Regions from separate parts of the Pseudomonas sp. IAC-BECa141 genome, predicted to be linked through region 2. Evidence: predicted binding sites of a transcription regulator. Region 2 holds the regulator's gene; the other holds the start of a gene.

Region 1 (10,732 bases), 680 kb from region 2:
CATGACCCTTACCTCACGGTGTTGCAGGCGACCTCATGGCCGCCTCATAGACTTGATTACAGATTCTGCGTTACGAACGAGAGCATCTGGTCGGCGGTGGAGATCACCTTGGAGTTCATCTCGTACGCACGCTGAGTGGTGATCATGTTGACCATCTCTTCCACAGTGCTGACGTTGGAGGTTTCCAGGGTGTTCTGCAGGGTGGTACCGAAACCGTTCAGGCCCGGAGTACCGACTTGCGGTGCACCGGAAGCGGCGGTTTCCAGGAACAGGTTGTTGCCCACCGCTTGCAGACCGGCCGGGTTGATGAAGTCGGCGGTTTGCAGGTTGCCGATCACTTGCGAAGCGGCGTTGCCGGCAACGGTGATCGACACAGTGCCGTCACGGCCCACAGTGAAGGTCTGGGCGTTGTTCGGGATGACAATCGCCGGCTCCAGGGCGAAACCACTGGCGTTGACGATCTGACCGTTGGAGTCGAGGTGGAAAGTACCGTCACGGGTATAGGAAGTGGTGCCGTCCGGCTGCAGGATCTGGAAGAAACCGCGACCGTCGATGGCCATGTCCAGCGGCTGCTCGGTGGTCTGCAGGCTGCCAGCGGTGAAGTTTTTCTGGGTGCCGACGATGCGCACACCGGTACCCACCTGCAGACCCGACGGCAGTTCGCTGTCCTGGGTCGACTGGGCGCCTGGCTGACGCTTGATCTGGTACAGCAGGTCCTGGAATTCGGCGCGGTCACGTTTGAAACCCGTGGTCGACACGTTGGCCAGGTTGTTGGAAATGGTGGTCAGGTTGGTGTCCTGGGCGGACAGACCGGTTTTGGCAACCCATAGAGCCGGTAGCATTCGATTCTCCTCGTGCGCCTGTTTTACGGCGCGACGTTCTGATAATTAGCTGATCTGCAAGACCCGAGCCATGGCCTGGTCATCGTCTTTGGCGGTGTTCATCATCTTGACGTGCAGTTCGAACTGCTTGGCCAGGGCCAGCACCGACGTCATTTCTTCCACGGCATTGACGTTGCTCGACTCCAGGAAACCCGACACCAGTTTGACGTTGGCATCGGCCGGCGCAGGCTGGCCGTCCTTGGTGTAAATCGAACCGTCCAGGCCCTTGTTCATGTTCTTGATGTCCGGGTTGACCAGCTTGATCCGGTCGACTTCGGCCATGACGCGCGGACCTTCGCCCATCGCACGGATACTGATGGTGCCGTCTTCACCGACTTCCACCTGCTGTTCCGGCGGCACGGCGATCGGCCCGCCATTGCCCATGACCGGCATGCCGTTGCCGGCACGCAACACGCCGAGGGCATCGATATTGAGGCTGCCGGTGCGCACGTAGCTTTCCCCGCCATTAGGGTTCTGCACGGCGATCCAGCCGTTGCCCGACACGGCGACGTCGAGGTCGCGTCCGGTCTGCACCAGCGAGCCCGGCGTGAAGTCGGTGGCGGGCCGTTCGCTCATGGCAAACGCACGCGCCGGAAAGCTGTCACCAAACACCGGCATCGAACGCGCCTGCTCCAGGTCGCGCTGAAAACCATTGGTGGAGATGTTCGCCAGGTTGTTGGCATGAGCCTTTTGCGCCAGTGCGTTCTGGCTGGCGCCGGTCATTGCCACATAAAGGTACTTGTCCACACTCTTTCCTCTGCATGCCGGACGTTTGCCGCCCACCGCTGTACTGCTGAGCCATAAGCAATTTGCAGACCAACTTTTTTCTGGCGGCCAAGGGCCCGGTAAACAAAGGACTTGAGGGATTTTGCGGGAAGGAGGGAAATGTATCGAAGACGAAAAACCGGCGGTGTCATGCCGCCATGTGGCAAGGCATTACCTTTTCACTGCCTATAGCGCCGCCTTCGCGAGCAAGCTCGCTCCCACAAGGTCTGCCGCCAAATGAAGCTTTACTGTAGGAGCGAGCTTGCTCGCGAAGAGGCCATAACAGACATACATCTGCAGGCTATGACTCCGCCTTGCCGACTTCGTATTCACGCAACTTGTTGGCAATGGTCGTATGGGAAACCCCAAGCCGCTTGCCCAGTTGCCGGCTGCTCGGGTGTTCGGAATACAGTCGCTCCAGCACCGCTTTCTCGAAGCGCCCGACAATCTCGTCCAGCCCGCCTTCGAGGGAGAAATCGCCAAGCGGCTGACGCACACCATAATCCGGCAGGCGAATATGCTCAGCCTTGACCGTGCCGCCGTCGCACAGCGAAACCGCCTGGAACAGCACGTTCTCCAGTTGCCGCACGTTGCCCGGCCAATGGTAGTGACTGAGCCGTTCCATCGCCGCCGGCGCCAGTTTCGGCAGCGGGCAACCGATCTGCCGGCTGGCCTGATCGAGAAAGTGCTCCACCAGCGGCGTCAAACCGTCCAGACATTCGCGCAGTGGCGGAATGTGCAGCGACAGCACGTTCAAGCGGTGATACAGATCCTGGCGAAACTCGCCCCGCGCGCACAGCTCCGACAAGTCGACCTGGGTTGCACAGATCACCCGCACATCCAGGTAAACCTCTTCATCACTTCCCACGCGACGGAAGCAGCCGTCCTGCAGGAAGCGCAGCAATTTCACCTGCAAGCGCGGGCTCATTTCGCCAACGCCATCGAGGAACAGCGTGCCGCCCGCCGTCAGTTCCAGTAGCCCGAGCTTGCCTTCGGCCCGCGCCCCTTCAAAGGCACCGGGGCCGTAGCCGAACAGCTCGGTCTCGGCCATCGACTCCGGCAGGCCCGCGCAGTTGAGCGCCATCAACGGCGACTGACCACGCGGACTCGCCAGGTGACAGGCCCGCGCCAGCAATTCCTTGCCGGTGCCGGTTTCACCTTCAATCAGCAGTGGCGCATCCAGCGGCGCCATGCGTCGTGCTTCGCGCACCACCGCCGCCATCACTTTCGAGCTCTGGAAGATGCTGTCGAAGCCACGCAACTCCTGCTTGCGCACGTTGTAGATGCGCTCGCCGACACGATCCGCCCGGTGCAAGGTCAGCACGGCACCGGCCATGGCCTCGCTGTCGTCGTGCTCCGACTGCAGCGGCGCAATGTCGGCCAGAAAGATGTCGCCCTTGACCTTGACCCGCATGCCATTGATTCGCGATTTATTGGCGCGCACCAGCTCCGGCAGGTCGAAATCTTCGGCGTAACGCGACAGTGCAATTCCCGGCACCTCGTCCACTCGCACCCCGAGCAACTGCGCCGCCGCCCGGTTGGCCGCGACGATGGAACCGCCCATGTCGATCGACAGCACCGGAAACTCGAGCGCGCCGAGCAGCGCATTCAACTCCATATGCCGCCGTTCGCTGGGCATCAGCCCTACCCGCTTGACGCCGAACACACCGGCGATGGCCTCGAACTTGGGTCGTAGCGCCTGGAACTGAATGTTGATCAGGTTCGGGCAATGCAGATAGATCGCGTTGCCGTGCTCACCGCCGACCTCGCCCCGGGCGACGTTGATCCCGTACTCCACCAGCAAGTTGAGGATGTCGCGCAGGATGCCGATGCGGTTCTGGCAGTGGACTTTGATACGCATATAAAGGCCCGACAAAGAAAGGATTGAACACAATCCCTGCGAGAGCGAGCTTGCTCCAACAGGTTTTTGCCGCGCACCTTGGTCTCTTTTTCTGCCCGGGCGCGCAAATAGTCGTCAAGATTATGTGACAGCCATCGACCTTTTCAAACCCGGCAGTCGGCACAAACACGACGCATCGCCCGAAGCGTAACGAAAATTTTACGAATTATAGAGACTTTTCCTACTCGCCCGATCTTCAACCTGCTGCAACAACGAACGTTCCGGGGTATTTCTCAGTCCATCGCAGGACATAACAAGAACGAAATTCCCCTCGCAGGAGAGCAGTATGAAGCAGACGCAATACGTGGCCCGCGAGCCCGATGCGCAAGGTTTTATCGACTACCCCGCCGAAGAACACGCGGTGTGGAACACGCTGATCACCCGCCAGATGAAAGTGATCGAGGGACGTGCGTGCCAGGAATACCTGGACGGTATCGAAAAACTCGGTCTGCCCCACGACCGCATTCCGCAACTGGGCGAGATCAACAAGGTGCTCGGCGAGACCACCGGTTGGCAGGTCGCCCGCGTCCCCGCGCTGATCCCCTTCCAGACCTTCTTCGAATTGCTCGCCAGCAAGCAGTTTCCGGTGGCCACGTTCATTCGCACCCGTGAAGAACTGGACTACCTGCAAGAGCCGGACATTTTCCACGAGATCTTTGGCCACTGCCCGTTGCTGACCAACCCGTGGTTCGCCGAATTCACCCACACCTACGGCAAACTCGGCCTTCAGGCGACCAAGGAAGAACGCGTTTATCTGGCGCGCCTGTACTGGATGACCATCGAGTTCGGCCTTGTGGACACCCCGCAAGGCAAACGCATCTACGGCGGAGGCATCCTGTCCTCGCCAAAAGAAACTGTTTATTCGCTGTCGGATGAGCCCGAGCATCAGGCTTTCGATCCGCTGGAAGCCATGCGCACCCCATACCGCATCGACATCCTGCAGCCGCTGTATTTTGTCCTGCCGAACCTCAAGCGCCTGTTCGACCTGGCCCACGAAGACATCATGGCCATGGTCAAGCAAGGCATGCAGCTGGGTCTGCACGCACCTAAGTTTCCGCCAAAACCAAAAGCCGCGTGACCCGCGACTTTTGCTTACAAGTGAGTCTGTCAGTCGTCGCCACTTTGGTTTAGCGTGGCGACATTGACCGCCAACATAAAAAAACACCTTCAGATTTCAGGAAGTCCACCATGTCCACTTTGAACCAAGCCCACTGCGAAGCCTGCCGTGCCGATGCCCCACAAGTCAGCGATGAAGAATTGCCGATCCTGATCAAGCAGATCCCTGACTGGAACATCGAAGTACGCGACAGCATCATGCAGCTGGAAAAAGTCTTCCTGTTCAAGAACTTCGAGCACGCCCTGGCGTTCACCAACGCCGTCGGCGAGATCTCCGAGGCCGAAGGTCATCACCCGGGCCTGCTGACCGAGTGGGGCAAAGTCACCGTGACCTGGTGGAGTCACTCGATCAAGGGCCTGCACCGCAACGACTTCATCATGGCCGCACGCACTGACGAAGTGGCCAAGACCGCAGAAGGACGCAAGTAATGCACTTCGACGCCATCGGCCGGGTGCCCGGCGACCCGATCCTCGGTCTGATGGAGGCCTACGCGCAGGATTCCAACCCGCGCAAGTTCGACCTCGGCGTGGGCGTCTACAAGGATGCCCAGGGCCTGACGCCGATCCCCGAGGCGGTGAAAATCGCCGAAGCGCGGCTGGTCGAAAGCCAGGACACCAAGACCTACATCGGTGGCCACGGCAATCCACTGTTCGGCAAGGTCATCAACGAGCTGGTGCTCGGTGCCGATTCGGCACTGATCGCCGAGCAACGTGCCGGCGCCACCCAGACCCCGGGCGGCACGGGCGCCCTGCGTCTGGCAGCGGACTTCATCGCGCAATGCCTGCCGGGCAAGGGCGTATGGCTGAGTAACCCGACCTGGCCGATCCACGAAACGATTTTCGCGGCCGCCGGCGTCAAGATCAGCCATTACCCGTACGTCGGCAGCGACAACCGCCTCGACGTCGAGGCAATGCTCGCCGTGCTCAACGAAGTGCCGAAGGGCGATGTGGTGCTGCTGCACGCGTGCTGTCACAACCCGACCGGCTTCGATCTGAATCACGACGACTGGCAGCGGGTGCTGGAGGTGGTGCGTCGCCGCGATTTGCTGCCGCTGATCGACTTTGCCTACCAGGGCTTTGGCGACGGTCTGGAGCAGGATGCGTGGTCGACCCGACTGTTTGCGGCCGAGCTGCCCGAGCTGCTGATCACCAGTTCCTGCTCGAAGAACTTCGGCCTATACCGCGACCGCACCGGTGCGTTGATCGTCAGTGCGAAAACCACTGACAAGCTGATCGACATCCGCAGCCAGCTGGCGCACATTGCCCGCAACCTGTGGTCGACGCCACCGGATCACGGCGCAGCTGTCGTCGCCACGATCCTCGCCGACCCGGAGCTGAAACGCCGCTGGGCCGACGAAGTGGAAGCCATGCGTTTGCGCATCGCCCAGTTGCGCAGCGGCCTGGTGGAAGCGCTCGAGCCGCACGGTCTGCGCGAGCGCTTTGCGCACATTGGCGTGCAGCGCGGGATGTTCTCCTACACCGGCCTGTCGCCGGAACAGGTGAAAAACCTGCGCGAGCATCACAGCGTGTACATGGTCAGCTCGGGCCGGGCCAACGTCGCCGGGATTGATGCAACGCGTCTTGACCTGCTGGCCGAAGCGATCGCCAACGTCTGCAAATAACCCGCCCGCTGATCCTGCTCACTCCCACGTTGATCGTTCCCACGCTCAGCGTGGGAATGCCTCAATGGACGCTCCGCGTCCGCTTCGGCAGGGACGCGGAGTGTCCCGGCTGCATTCCCACGCGGAGCGTGGGAACGATCTGGCGCACTCATCGCGAGCAGGTTCGCCCCCACACTTGCCCTGCGTCACCCTGTCGCACTTGTCTAGACAATCCCGCCCGTCGAAACAGATGGATTTAAAAATCTGTTTGTCACTTTTCCTGCTGTATCCTGCGCAGGCTTTCTGAAAGCGCGGATCTACCAGATCTATCAACAGACTTAGCGAGGAGCGCAACCATGCACGAGATTCCGAATCTCCCCTTCCCAAGCCTGCACGTACCTGAGCAGACGACCATGCAACAAGCCGGTGCCCAACAGCCCGAGCCGAAAGAAGCCGCCGAGAGCCGTCCGGCCGACAGCGAAGAGTAAGCAACACCCGCCGTACAGACCGTGTGGAAAGCGCTAACATGCGCTTTCCACACTGCCTGAAACCTGAGCCTGCCATGACCGACGAAACCTTTAACGAACAACAGGCTGAAATCCTAATCGGCGCCACCGAGAAGATGATCGAGATCTGGAGCCGTCTCTCGCCCGAGAAACAGGCTGCACTGCTCGCCCGTTTCGGCAGCGAAGAAAACGCACTGGCCGCACTGGTCACCACGCAATTGGTCGCCCCGGCCAAATAGTTTTACTTTTCCCCGCCCCAGACGCGTCCGCATCGGTATCATGAGCAGCCTATCTATTCTGCTCTTCCCGTGGATCGTAATTCATGTCGTCCTCTATGCCAGAACCCCAGCGCCCGCTGGCAGTCACGTTGCAAGTCGTTTCCATCGTCCTGTTCACCTTAATCGGCTACCTGAACATCGGCATTCCGCTGGCGGTGCTGCCAGGTTATGTCCACAGTGACCTGGGCTTCGGCGCGGTCATCGCCGGGCTGGTGATCAGCGTGCAATACCTCGCCACCCTGCTCAGCCGTCCGTATGCCGGCAAGATCATCGACAACCAGGGCAGCAAACGGGCGGTGATGATTGGTCTGGCCGGTTGTGGCTTGAGCGGTGTGTTCATGCTGATTTCGGCATGGACGCCCAACCTGCCGTTGCTGAGCCTGATCAGCCTGTTTGCCGGCCGTCTGGTGCTGGGCAGTGCGGAAAGTCTTGTTGGCTCAGGCTCGATCGGTTGGGGCATCGGCCGCGTTGGTGCAGCCAACACCGCCAAGGTCATCTCGTGGAACGGCATTGCCAGTTACGGCGCACTGGCGGTCGGTGCGCCGCTGGGGGTATGGCTGGTCAGCCATTTTGGTCTGTGGAGCATGGGCGTGAGCATTCTGCTGCTGGCCACGCTGGGGCTGTTGCTGGCCTGGCCGAAAACCGCCGCGCCGATCGTGGCCGGCGAGCGCCTGCCATTCATGCATGTGCTTGGGCGGGTATTCCCCCACGGCTGCGGACTGGCGCTGGGCTCGATCGGCTTCGGCACCATTGCCACCTTCATCACCCTGTATTACGCCACGCAGCACTGGGACAACGCCGTGCTGTGCCTGAGCCTGTTCGGCGCCAGCTTCATCGGTGCGCGACTGCTGTTCGGCAACCTGATCAACCGCCTCGGCGGCTTTCGCGTGGCGATTGCCTGCCTGTCGGTGGAAACCCTGGGCCTGTTGTTGCTGTGGCTGGCGCCGGACGCGCATTGGGCATTGGCCGGTGCGGCATTGAGCGGTTTCGGTTTCTCACTGGTGTTCCCGGCGCTGGGCGTGGAAGCGGTGAACCTGGTGCCGGCCTCCAGCCGAGGCGCAGCGGTCGGGGCCTATTCGTTGTTCATCGACTTGTCGCTGGGTATCACCGGACCACTGGCGGGAGCGATTGCGGCGGGCTTCGGTTTTGCCTCGATCTTCCTGTTCGCCGCCCTCGCAGCGCTGAGCGGTCTGGCGCTGAGCGTCTATCTCTACCGCCACACGGCGAAATACCGCGAAGACTAGAAATCCACCTTGCCGCGCCCGGCCTTGATACTGCCGCGCTTGGTCTTTGACTCCAGCCGACGTTTCTTTGAGCCCAGCGTCGGCTTGGTCGGCCGGCGCTTCTTCTCGACCTTGGTGGCGCTGAGAATCAGCTCGGTCAGACGCTCCAGCGCATCGGCGCGATTCTGTTCCTGCGTGCGGTACTGCTGGGCCTTGATGATCAGCACCCCGTCACTGGTAATGCGACTGTCGCGCAGCGCCAGCAGCCGTTCCTTGTAGAACTCGGGCAAGGACGAGGCGCGAATGTCGAAGCGCAGATGCACGGCGCTGGAGACCTTGTTGACGTTCTGCCCGCCCGACCCTTGGGCACGGATGTACGTCAGTTCGATCTCGGCATCCGGCAGATGCACGTTGTTGGAAATCACCAGCATGGAAAAGCGTCCGTATTCAGAACCCGCAGGATACCGCGAAAGCACAAAAAACCCGGCACTTGGCCGGGTCTGTTGTTTTTGCAACGACGCTTACTTGGCAGCGTTCGCGGCGTGCAGCACCTGTTGTGCACCGCGCTTGTTCTTGATCACGTAGCAGACCCACATGAACACCACCCACACCGGAATCGCGTACACCGAGACCTGAATGCCCGGGATCAGCAGCATCACGCCGAGGATGAACAGAACGAACGCCAGGCAGATGTAGTTGCCATACGGGTACCACAGCGCCTTGAACAGCGGCTTCTGGTTGGTCTTGTTCATGTGCTGGCGGAACTTGAAGTGCGAGAAACTGATCATCGCCCAGTTGATCACCAACGTCGCAACCACCAGCGACATCAGCAGTTCCAGCGCGTGTTGCGGGATCAGGTAGTTGAGCAGCACGGCCACCAGGGTCACGGCTGCCGACGCCAGGATCGAACGCACCGGCACGCCGCGCTTGTCGATCTTCGCCAGCGCTTTCGGCGCATCACCCTGCTCGGCCATGCCCAACAGCATGCGGCTGTTGCAGTAGGTGCCGCTGTTGTAAACCGACAATGCGGCGGTCAGCACCACGAAGTTGAGGATATGCGCGGCCGTGTTGCTGCCGAGCATCGAGAACACCTGCACGAACGGGCTGCCGCTGTAGGAATCGCCCGAAGCGTTGAGGGTTTCCAGCAGGCTGTCCCATGGGGTCAACGACAGCAGGATCACCAGTGCGCCGATGTAGAAAATCAGGATCCGGTAGATCACCTGGTTGATCGCTTTCGGGATCACGGTTTTCGGTTTGTCGGCTTCGGCTGCGGTGAAACCAAGCATTTCCAGGCCGCCGAAGGAGAACATGATGATCGCCATGGCCATCACCAGACCGCTGACGCCGTTCGGGAAGAAGCCGCCGTGGGACCACAGGTTGCTCACCGCCGCCTGCTCGCCGCCATGGCCGCTGACCAGCAGGTAGCTGCCCAGGGCGATCATGCCGACGATCGCCACGACCTTGATGATCGCGAACCAGAATTCGGCTTCACCGAAGACTTTGACGTTGGCCAGGTTGATCGCGTTGATCAGCAGGAAGAATGCGGCAGCGGTGACCCAACTCGGGATCTCCGGCGCCCAGTAGTGGATGTATTTGCCGACCGCAGTCAGCTCCGACATGCCGACCAGGATGTACAGGATCCAGCAGTTCCAGCCCGACAGGAAGCCGGCGAAACCGCCCCAGTATTTGTGCGCAAAGTGGCTGAAGGAACCGGCCACCGGCTCTTCGACGATCATTTCACCGAGCTGGCGCATGATCATGAAGGCGATGAAGCCGCAGATGGCATAGCCGAGGATCATCGACGGACCGGCGGATTTCAGCACCCCGGCCGAGCCGAGGAACAATCCGGTACCGATCGCGCCACCGAGGGCGATCAGTTGAATATGGCGATTTTTCAGGCCGCGTTTCAGCTCGCCTGATTGCGAGTTTTGTCCACTCATGAAAAAGGTCTCACGCAAGGTTTGATGATGTTCAGTAGACGTTGCTGCAAGGTGGCGATTTCAGCCAACCTTGATCAAACCCCAGCGCAGGCACCAGGAATTCAGCTTTTTTACAACGGTCATGCGTCACCTGTTTGTTTTTATCTGTGACGAAATCGAACCCGACACGCTTGTGACGCGGCGGAGTGAACAAGGCGGATAAACCTTGAGGTTTGCGCGATTACGCAGAGGGTCACAGTTAAAACGCGGCGCATTGTACACCGCTAACCCCCTGCTGCCAGACCTCGCCGGATCAGCGTGTCGGTTGCCGGGATTGCATGTGTCCACCCCGGGAAGCCCGGGCGGCTGCAAAAATTGAGTCAGGCCTTTGCAGGCCATCGGCGTGGACGATGGAAAATCCGCCCCACGTGGAGAAGTGAAAATGGATAACGGCGTTCATTGCGCCTCCTTCTTGTTATGCACCTGCACGACAGGCATGCAGCGCATCTCACCCTCCAAACGACACTGAAACAAGCGCGCAAG
Region 2 (10,732 bases):
CCAGGGCATCAAGATGCTGATGAACGCCGGCGTCCAGACCGCCATCATCAGCGGTCGCAAGACTCCGGTGGTCGAGCGCCGGGCAAAAAACCTCGGCATTGCGCACCTGTTTCAGGGCCGCGAAGACAAACTGGTCGTTCTCGACGGTCTTCTGGAGCAACTGGGCCTAAGCTATGAACAAGTGGCCTATCTCGGTGACGACCTGCCGGATCTGCCGGTGATCCGCCGCGTGGGGCTGGGCATGGCCGTAGCCAACGCCGCTGCATTCGTGCGCGAGCACGCCCATGGCGTGACCCAGGCCCGGGGCGGCGAAGGTGCCGCCCGCGAATTCTGCGAACTGATCCTGCGCGCCCAAGGCAGCCTCGACGCCGCCAACAACGCGTACCTGTGAGTCCAACCATGTTTAGCAAAAAGTTTCGCAACATCCTGCTGTTCGGTTGCATCGCAGCGATTTTCGGTGCGGTCGGCTACTGGAACATCAGCCCGGAGCGCTTCCTCGACAAACCGCCGGTTTCGGCAGAGGAAAGCCCGATCGACTGGTATGCGACCAATACACACACGATCCAGTACCTCGAAGACGGCAAAGTGCAGTACGAAATGACGTCCGACAAGGCTGAGCACGTCAAGGCGACCGACATTACACTGGTCACCAAGCCCGATCTGAACATGTTCCGTGGCACCGATTTTCCATGGCACGTGACCAGTGAACGCGGCGAAGTGAACTCCGGTGGCACCGAGGTCGAACTGATCGACTCGGTACGTGTCAAGCGCACCGACGAAAAGAACCGCGATACCCTGATCACCTCCACTCGCATGACGGTGTTCCCGCAGCAGCAATATGCGCAGACCCAGCAACCCGTTAGAATCGACGGCGCTGGCGGTGTATCGACTGGCGTAGGAATGAAAGCGTATTTGAAGGAAAGCAGGATACACCTGCTATCGAACGTAAGAGGACAGTATGAGGCTCGTTAAAACCCTCCCTATTTTGCTCAGTCTGGGCGCAGCACTGGGAAGCGTGAGCGCCTGGGCTCTGCCGAACGATCAAGAGCAGCCAATCCGCATTCAGGCCGACGATGCCCAGCTGGACGACAAGAACGGCGTTGCCACCTATAAAGGCGACGTGATCATCACCCAGGGTTCGATGGTCGTCAAAGGCAACACCGTGACCATGACCCGTGCGCCCAACGGCGACATCGACGTCGTGACTTCGGTGGGCAACCTCGCCTACTTCGAACAGTTGCAGACTGCCGGCGACACCAAACCCGTTCAGGGCTGGGGCGTGACCATTCAGTACCACGCACAGCAGAACCGCGTTGTACTGATCGACAAGGCCAAAGTCGTCGACAAGGACAACAACACCACTCAAGGCGAGAAAATCGTCTATGACACGGTGAAAAAACTGGCCAGCGCCGGTCGAGCCACTGGCAGCAAGGTCACCGAAGCGCGTCCGCGCATCGACATGGTGATTCAGCCGAAGAAGAAAACCGACGAGAAAACCCAGTAATGGCAACTCTGAAAGCTCAGCACCTGGCCAAGGCCTATAAAAGCCGCCAGGTCGTGCGCGACGTCAGCCTGTCGATCGACAGCGGTCAGATCGTCGGCCTGCTCGGCCCGAACGGCGCCGGCAAGACCACCTGTTTCTACATGATCGTCGGCCTGGTCCAGGCCGATCAGGGTCGCGTACTGATCGACGATCTGGACGTCAGCCACCAGCCGATGCACGGTCGCGCCAAGGCTGGTATCGGCTATCTGCCGCAGGAAGCGTCGATCTTCCGCAAACTGTCGGTCGCCGACAACATCATGGCCATCCTCGAGACCCGCCAGGAACTCGACAAGGCCGGTCGTCGCAAGGAGCTGGAAAGCCTGCTGCAGGAATTCCACATCAGCCACATCCGCGACAACCTTGGCATGAGCCTGTCCGGTGGTGAGCGCCGCCGGGTGGAAATCGCCCGCGCACTGGCCACGGCACCGAAGTTCATCCTGCTCGACGAACCGTTCGCGGGTGTCGACCCTATCTCGGTCGGCGACATCAAGCAGATCATCCACCACCTCAAGGCCAAGGGCATCGGTGTGCTGATCACCGACCACAACGTCCGCGAGACGCTGGATATCTGCGAAACCGCCTACATCGTAAACGACGGCCAGTTGATCGCTGAAGGCGACTCCGCGACCATCCTCGCCAACGATCTGGTGAAGGAAGTCTACCTGGGTCACGAGTTCCGCCTGTAAGCAAGACGGCATTCGATCAGCCGTTCGGGTGCTGTAACGTTGAAGCGCTTTTTTATACGCTTTTATTGTTACAGCGCTCTAGGCAAACACGACAGTTTCAGGCATATAATTTGCTTAAGTTTGGCGCCCCGGCGCCCTGTAGTGGATGGCGCATAGCGCCGGCGAATAAGGTGTTAAGCCCCTGCCATGAAACCATCGCTAGTCTTGAGAATGGGCCAGCAGCTGACGATGACACCGCAGCTGCAACAGGCCATCCGCCTGCTCCAATTGTCGACCCTGGATCTGCAGCAGGAAATCCAGGAGGCTCTGGAATCCAATCCGATGCTCGAACGCCAGGAAGACGGCGACGACTTCGACAACTCCGATCCCATGGCCGACAACGCCGAGCAGAAGCCCAACACCGAGATCCAGGAACCCTCCTATCAGGAGACCGCGCCGACAGTCGATAACCTCGAAGACGGCGAATGGAACGAGCGAATCCCCAACGATCTACCCGTCGACACCGCCTGGGAAGACGTCTATCAGACCAGTGCCAGCAGCCTGCCGAGCAGCGATGATGACGAGTGGGACTTCACCACCCGCACTTCCGCCGGCGAGAGCCTGCAAAGCCACCTGCTGTGGCAATTGAATCTGGCACCGATGTCCGACACCGATCGCCTGATCGCGGTCACCCTGATCGATTGCATCAACAATCAGGGCTACCTCGACGAAACCCTCGAAGAAATCCTCGACGCCTTTGATCCGGAACTCGATATCGAGCTGGACGAGATCGAAGCCGTCCTGCACCGCATCCAGCAGTTCGAACCGGCCGGCATCGGCGCGCGCAACCTGGGCGAATGCCTGCTATTGCAATTGCGCCAGCTGTCGGCCAAGACCCCTTGGCTGGCCGAAGCCAAGCGCCTGGTTACCGATTACATCGACCTGCTCGGCAGCCGCGACTACAGCCAACTGATGCGCCGCATGAAGCTCAAGGAAGACGAACTGCGCCAGGTCATCGAACTGGTGCAGAGCCTCAACCCGCGCCCCGGCTCGCAGATCGAGTCGACCGAAGCCGAATACGTGGTGCCTGACGTCATCGTACGCAAGGACAACGAACGCTGGCTGGTGGAGCTGAACCAGGAATCAGTGCCGCGTCTGCGGGTCAACGCCCAGTACGCCGGTTTCGTACGTCGTGCCGACACCAGTGCCGACAACACCTTCATGCGCAATCAGTTGCAGGAAGCCCGCTGGTTCATCAAGAGCCTGCAGAGCCGCAACGAAACCCTGATGAAAGTTGCCACCCAGATCGTCGAGCATCAGCGCGGCTTCCTGGAGTACGGCGACGAAGCCATGAAGCCGCTGGTCCTGCATGACATCGCTGAAGCAGTGGGCATGCACGAGTCGACAATTTCCCGAGTGACCACGCAAAAATTCATGCATACCCCGCGGGGCATATATGAGCTGAAATACTTTTTCTCCAGCCATGTAAGCACCTCCGAAGGCGGTGAATGCTCGTCCACGGCGATCCGCGCGATCATCAAGAAACTGGTTGCCGCGGAAAATCAGAAAAAGCCGTTGAGTGACAGCAAGATCGCTGGTTTACTGGAGGCACAAGGCATTCAGGTGGCTCGCCGCACCGTCGCCAAGTACCGCGAATCCCTCGGGATCGCGCCTTCGAGCGAACGCAAGCGGTTGATGTAAGCCACGTTACAGCGTTCCAGTGGCAGGCTCTTCGGCCTGCCGCTTTATGCACTGGCAACGAAGGAGAAGCTGTATGCAAGTCAACATCAGTGGACACCAACTGGAAGTTACCCAACCTCTCCGTGAGTACGTTGAGCAAAAGCTCAAGAGGCTTGAGGGACATTTCGACAAGATCACCAACGTGCAAGTCACGATGTGCGTCGAAAAGCTGAAGCAGAAAATCGAAGCCACGATGCATATTCCCGGCAATGAAGTCGTCGCTAACGCGGAACATACTGACATGTACGCTGCGATCGACGCGCTGACCGACAAGCTTGATAAACAACTCAAAAAGCATAAGGAAAAGACCCAGAGCCTGCTTCAGGGCGCTACCGGTCGATAACCCCCACCCCCATGATCCGACTTGAAAGTATCCTGACCCCCGGCCGTTCCCTGGTGAACGTGCCGGGCGGCAGTAAAAAGAAAGCCCTCGAACAAATTGCCAACCTGATCGCCCGGGAAGTCCCGGATCTGGAGATGCAAGATGTCTTCGAGGCATTGATTGCCCGTGAAAAACTGGGTTCCACCGGTTTTGGCAACGGCATCGCCATTCCCCACTGCCGCCTCAAGGGCTGCGAAGCGCCGATCAGTGCGCTGATGCACCTTGACGCCCCTATCGATTTTGACGCTATCGACGGCGCGCCTGTGGACCTTCTGTTCGTCCTGCTGGTGCCGGAAGCCGCCACCGATGCTCACCTGGAGCTTTTACGCCAGATCGCCAGCATGCTCGACCGCAAGGATGTACGCGACAGACTGCGTAGCGCACCAAGCAACGAAGCCTTGTACCAGGTTGTACTGGAAGAACAGAACAGGCCGTAATCATGCGCTTGATCATTGTCAGTGGCCGTTCCGGCTCGGGTAAGAGTACTGCCCTGGATGTCCTTGAGGACAATGGCTACTACTGCATTGACAACCTGCCTGCCGGCTTGCTTCCGGATCTCGCCGAGCGCGCGCTGGTGCATACCGAAATGCTCCAGCCGCTGGTGGCTGTCTCGATCGACGCCCGCAACCTGCCGAGCCATCTGTCACGTTTTCCAGAGCTGCTCGAGGAAGTTCGCAGCCGGCACATCCAGTGCGATGTCCTGTACCTGGATGCCGATGACGAAACATTGCTCAAACGTTTTTCGGAGACCCGTCGTCGTCACCCGCTCAGCAATGCCAACCGCTCGCTGGCCGAAGCCATCAACGACGAAACCGCCCTGCTGGGCCCGATCGCCGATCTGGCCGATCTAAAGGTCAACACCACTAACCTCAATCTCTATCAACTGCGCGACACCATCAAGCTGCGCCTGCTGAACCAGCCTGAGCCGGGCACTGCGTTTCTGGTGGAGTCGTTCGGTTTCAAACGCGGCATGCCGGTGGATGCGGATCTGGTGTTCGATGTACGCTGCCTGCCGAATCCGTACTGGAAACCGGAGCTGCGCGCGCAATCCGGTCTCGATCAGCCGGTCGCCGAGTATCTGGCGGCGCAGCCGGAGGTCGAGGAGATGTACCAGGACATTTACTCGTATCTGTACAAATGGTTGCCGCGCTTTGCGGCGAGCAACCGCGCTTATGTCACCATTGCCATCGGCTGCACCGGCGGGCATCACCGCTCCGTTTACCTGACCGAACGTCTTGGCCAGGCGCTGCAGAAGACCCTGAAGAACGTCCAGGTTCGCCACCGCGACCTCAGCTAAAGGATTCACACCGCGATGCCTGCTCGGGAAATAGAAATTATCAACAAGCTGGGCCTGCATGCCCGCGCATCGGCAAAATTCGTCGGGGTGGCGGGTAAGTTTCCCGATTGCACGATCAGAGTGGGCCGCACCCCGGAAACCACGGTTGACGGCAAAAGCATCATGGCGATGATGATGCTCGCTGCAGGCAAGGGCACCAAAATCTACCTGAGCACCGAAGGTCATCAGGAACAGGAAGCCATGGACGAGTTGGTAACGCTGATTAACAACTACTTCGACGAAGGTGGTTGAGAACGCTTGAGGCGAGGGAGTTCGCTCCCTCCTCCCGACTCATCCCAACGCCGTGTCCATCACCATCATCAGACAGAAGCCGATCAGCAATCCCAGACTTGCCAGCTTCTCATGGCCATTGCGTCGCGACTCCGGGATAACCTCGTGAGTCACCACCAGCAGCATGGCTCCCGCCGCCAACGCCAACCCCAAGGGCAGCAACAACTCGGCCAGACTGACCAGCCACGCACACAGAAGCGCGAACACCGGCTCGACCAGTCCTGACGCTGCGCCAATCAGAAACGCCTTCACCCGCGACATCCCGGCGCCAGCCAACACCAGTGCAATCACCAGCCCTTCCGGCACATCCTGCAAGGCAATGCCCATCGCCAGACTGTCTGCGTCCGGCATTCCACCGCCAGCCGAGACGCCGACGGCCATCCCTTCCGGGATGTTGTGGGCGATGATGGCGAACACAAACAACCAGATCCGCGGCGGAATCACCGGATGCTCGACAGTGCCGATGAGCATTTCCGGCGAAGCGCCCGACACCCGGCGATCAACCAGATACAGACCGAACGCTCCGAGCATGATGCCGAAGCAGATCAGGCCGCTGGCGCCCCACGAACTCAGTCCCAGACTTTCGGCGGCGGCGATTCCCGGCACGATCAGCGAAAACGCGGTCGCCGCCAGCATCACACCGGCGCCAAAACCCAGCAGCGTATCGCCCAGTGCCTGGGGCATGTTGCGGATCACCAACACTGGAACGGCTCCAAGTGCGGTGCCGAGGGCGCAAATCGCCCCGCCCTGCAACGCACGCGATAGCCTGGGCTCCAGATTCAGCCATTCCAGTCCGTGGGCGACCAGCAAGGTCATACCCGCCAACAGCAACAGCGATCCAATTGCGTAACGAAACATACGCCCACTTCCGATCGCCAGTGTTTCAGTGCCCATAGTCAGCCTTGGATTGTTTTTATAGAAGACTTAAACCAGCGCGGCCTGATAGCGCGCAGCGACTTCCGGCCAATTGATGACGTTGTAGAACGCGCTGATGTATTCCGGCCGACGGTTTTGATAACGCAGGTAGTACGCGTGCTCCCACACATCGAGCCCGAGAATCGGCGTATTGCCGCTCATCAGCGGGCTGTCCTGGTTACCGCTGCTTTCCACCACCAGTTTCTTGTCCGGCGTCACACTGAGCCAGGCCCAGCCACTGCCGAAACGGGTCAGCGCGGCTTTGGTGAAAGCGTCCTTGAAGCTGTCGAGGCCGCCCAATTGTTCATCGATCGCCCTGGCCAGCGCACCATCCGGTTTACCACCACCGTTGGGCACCATTACTTCCCAGAACAGCGAGTGGTTGGCGTGACCGCCGCCTTGGTTGATCACCGCCGCACGAAGTTTTTCCGGTAGTTGCTGGACGCTGGCGACCAGTTTTTCCACCGGCCATTCCGCGAATTCGGTGCCCTCGACTGCAGCGTTCAGATTGTTGATATAGGTCTGGTGATGTCTGGTGTAGTGGATCTCCATGGTTTGCGCATCGATGTGCGGTTCCAGAGCGTCGTAGGCGTAAGGCAAGGCTGGCAGGGTAAAAGCCATTTCAATGGACTCCATGGTGATGTGGGGCAGGCGCGCGGCGCGCATTGCCTGTATCCGGGTGCAGCAAACGCTGGGTGCGCGGGTATTCGCCGTGTTCGCTGATGAAATTGAGCAGCTCTACGTAGGTCTTGCTGCTCTGGCGCAATGCCGCTTCACGCAGCGCCGGGCGCAGTCGCTCGTCCTGCATGGTCTGCAACAGGCGCTGGTGGATAGCGCAGAGGTACTCGGCGCTCTCCTCCGGCTGATTCAGGCGCAGATGCAGATCCGCCAGGTTGTGATGGGAAATGACGCAGGCCGCCACTGCTTCGTCGGCATCGGCCCAGCGTTCGAACAACACTTGAGCCAGGGCCAAGGCTTGCAGATAAGCCTCGCGGGCGTCGATCAGATCGCCCAGCATGAAACAGCGATTGGCCCGTTCGATCGTGCGTTTCCAGTGCTCCATGGTGAACCTCCAAAGCGGTTGCGGTGCTTACACGCCGCCGGCGGTGAGTTTCTCGGGATTGAGCAACTCTTCCAGTTGGCTGCGCGACAGGTCGGTGTGTTCCAGCGCGACGTCGATCACCGGACGGCCCTGTTTGTAGGCCTGCTTGGCGATTTCGGCGGCTTTCTGGTAACCGATGATCGGGTTGAGCGCGGTCACCAGAATCGGGTTGTGCGACAGCGCTTCCTTGAGCCGCGACTCGTTGACCTTGAAGCTGGCGATGGCCTTGTCGGCCAGCAGACGGCTGGAGTTGGCCAGCAACTCGATGCTGCTCAACAGGTTCTGGGCGATGATCGGCAGCATCACGTTCAATTCGAAATTGCCCGACTGACCGGCGATGGTGATCACCGAATCGTTGCCGATCACTTGCGCGGCGACCATGGCGGTAGCTTCAGGAATTACTGGATTGACCTTGCCCGGCATGATCGACGACCCCGGTTGCAAACCCTCCAGCTCGATTTCACCGAGGCCGGCGAGCGGGCCGGAATTCATCCAGCGCAGGTCGTTGGCGATTTTCATCAGCGACACGGCAGTAGCCTTGAGCTGACCCGACACAGCTACGGCGGTGTCCTGCGAGCCGATCAGGGCGAACAGATCCTTGCCCGGCGTGAACTGGACGTTGGTCAACAGGCTCAACTGGCGGCTGAAACGCGCTGCGAACTCCGGATGCGCATTGATCCCGGTGCCGACCGCCGTGCCGCCCTGGGCCAGAGATTGCAGGCTTGGCAGCAAATCCTGCAGATGACCGATATTGGCCTTGAGCTGCTGTGCCCAACCGTTGAGTACCTGACTCATGCGCACCGGCATCGCGTCCATCAAGTGGGTGCGGCCAGTCTTGACGTGATGATGGACTTGCCCGGACTTGCGCTCGATCACTTGCACCAGATGAAGCAGCGCCGGCAGCAATTGTTCGTGCAGGGCTAACGCGGCGCTGACGTGGATGGTGGTCGGGATGATGTCGTTGCTGCTCTGCCCGCAGTTGACGTGATCGTTGGGGTTCACCGGTTCTTCGAGCAGGCGGCTGGCCAGGGTGGCGATCACTTCGTTGGCGTTCATGTTGGAGCTGGTGCCGGAGCCGGTCTGGAAGATATCCACCGGGAAATGCTGCATGAAGTCGCCTTCCAGCAGTGCTTGAGCGGCATCGCTGATGGCTTTGCCTTGCGCGGCGCTGATCTGGTTGAGTTCGACGTTGGCGCGGGCGGCGGCCGCTTTCGCCAGAATAAGGGAACGGATGAACTGGGTCGGCATCGGCTTGCCGCTGATCGGGAAGTTATCCACTGCACGCTGGGTCTGCGCGCCGTAGAGAGCGTCCACCGGCACCTGCAGTTCGCCCATGCTGTCGCGCTCAATACGTGTCTTGGTCATCGCTAAATCCTTGGACTAATTCAATGAGAGGAATCGAGGGTTGCAACTCGCAGGTGGCGAGCTGCCAGGTGTAGCTTTGCCAGCGTTTGAGCCGGCATTTGCACATTGAGAGGCGTTCCATTTCACGCAGCGGGCGCCAGGCTTGATCGAGACAGAAGCTGCGCCAATGCCACGGCAGCGCGATGTCGGTGGCCGTATCGAGCAGCAGACGGAAAGAGGTTTCAGCGACCGTCCAGGGTGAGGTCGCTGTGCAACAGGCCAGATATCGGCCTTCGGCCAGGTAGTGTTCGATCAGACGAGGTTCATCGGGATCCATCGCGCAACGGATCTGGCGACTCATCCAGCGCCAGCTTTCAAGGTACGGCTGCTCGTGCAAGGCAGAACTCATGATCCGGGGCTCATCCGATAATGAGATTTATTATTAGATGATAATAAGAACCAAAACAAGGGCAGCTTTTTTGTTCCCCTCATGAGCCCGGAAAAACTTGCGGACACAAAAAAGGCGCGCCGCCCGGTCGGGTGGCGCGCCTTTTGTGTACCTGTCTGGGGTTTAGCTACCCGCCACAGTCATCTTCTCGATCAACACCGAGCCGGTGCGAATATTGCTCCGCAGTTCCAGATCGTTACCAACGGCGACGATCTGCTTGAACATGTCGCGCATGTTGCCGGCGATGGTCACTTCCTGCACCGCAAACTGGATTTCACCGTTCTCGACCCAGAAACCCGCCGCACCGCGCGAGTAATCACCGGTCACCATGTTCAGACCATGGCCCATCAACTCGGTGACCAGCAACCCGCGCCCCATACGCAGCAGCAAGGCCGCCTGGTCTTCATCGCCATGAGTGACGAACAGGTTATGCACGCCGCCGGCGTTGGCGGTACTCGGCATGCCGAGTTTGCGACCCGAATAGGTGCCGAGGATGTACGAGACCAACTCACCCTTTTCGACGAACGGCTTGGCATAGGTCGCCAGACCGTCACCGTCGTACGATGCACTGCCCATGGCACGCATCAGGTGCGGGCGCTCGTCGATGGTCAGCCATTCCGGGAACAGCTTATGCCCCAGGGTGCCTTCAAGGAACGACGATTTGCGGTACAGACTGCCGCCGGAAATCGCCGACAGGAAGCTGCCGAACAATCCACCTGCCAGTTCCGCTGAAAACAAAACCGGCACTTCGCAGGTCGGTACCGGACGCGCGCCCAGACGGCTCGCCGCCCGTTGTGCCGCACGCTGGCCAATGCTCACCGGATCCGTCAGCAAACTGCCCTGACGGTTCACGTCATACCAGTAATCGCGCTGCATCTGGCCATCGGCCTCGGCGATCATCACACAGCTCAGGCTGTGTCGGGTCGAGGCATAACCACCGATGAAACCATGGCTGTTGCCGTACAC

Evidence for each region. The regulator sigma-54, encoded in region 2, starts transcription at its own class of promoters, with help from an activator protein. The targets are predictions, from matches to a motif close to ANTGGCATNNANNTTGCTNT.
Region 1: the regulator sigma-54 is predicted to act here: its motif matches at 1,683-1,702, upstream of I5961_RS07625 (flagellar basal body rod protein FlgF).

What each region holds. Positions count from the first base shown of each region.
Region 1 covers NZ_CP065410.1:1,678,005-1,688,736, reverse strand. Annotated here, with positions in the region: gene flgH (flagellar basal body L-ring protein FlgH) at 1-3, opposite strand, end outside; gene flgG (flagellar basal-body rod protein FlgG) at 57-842, opposite strand; gene I5961_RS07625 (flagellar basal body rod protein FlgF) at 888-1,628, opposite strand; gene I5961_RS07620 (sigma-54-dependent transcriptional regulator) at 1,948-3,507, opposite strand; gene phhA (phenylalanine 4-monooxygenase) at 3,833-4,624, shown strand; gene I5961_RS07610 (4a-hydroxytetrahydrobiopterin dehydratase) at 4,735-5,091, shown strand; gene I5961_RS07605 (amino acid aminotransferase) at 5,091-6,284, shown strand; gene I5961_RS28600 (hypothetical protein) at 6,620-6,751, shown strand; gene I5961_RS07600 (hypothetical protein) at 6,826-7,008, shown strand; gene I5961_RS07595 (MFS transporter) at 7,104-8,291, shown strand; gene arfB (alternative ribosome rescue aminoacyl-tRNA hydrolase ArfB) at 8,288-8,701, opposite strand; gene I5961_RS07585 (amino acid permease) at 8,792-10,210, opposite strand.
Region 2 covers NZ_CP065410.1:999,698-1,010,429, reverse strand. Annotated here, with positions in the region: gene I5961_RS04425 (KdsC family phosphatase) at 1-391, shown strand, start outside; gene lptC (LPS export ABC transporter periplasmic protein LptC) at 400-972, shown strand; gene lptA (lipopolysaccharide transport periplasmic protein LptA) at 959-1,504, shown strand; gene lptB (LPS export ABC transporter ATP-binding protein) at 1,504-2,229, shown strand; gene I5961_RS04405 (RNA polymerase factor sigma-54) at 2,416-3,909, shown strand; gene hpf (ribosome hibernation-promoting factor, HPF/YfiA family) at 3,983-4,291, shown strand; gene ptsN (PTS IIA-like nitrogen regulatory protein PtsN) at 4,303-4,767, shown strand; gene rapZ (RNase adapter RapZ) at 4,770-5,627, shown strand; gene I5961_RS04385 (HPr family phosphocarrier protein) at 5,643-5,918, shown strand; gene I5961_RS04380 (ZIP family metal transporter) at 5,958-6,851, opposite strand; gene I5961_RS04375 (superoxide dismutase) at 6,882-7,493, opposite strand; gene I5961_RS04370 (hypothetical protein) at 7,495-7,935, opposite strand; gene I5961_RS04365 (class II fumarate hydratase) at 7,963-9,339, opposite strand; gene I5961_RS04360 (FagA protein) at 9,320-9,727, opposite strand; gene pmbA (metalloprotease PmbA) at 9,890-10,732, opposite strand, start outside.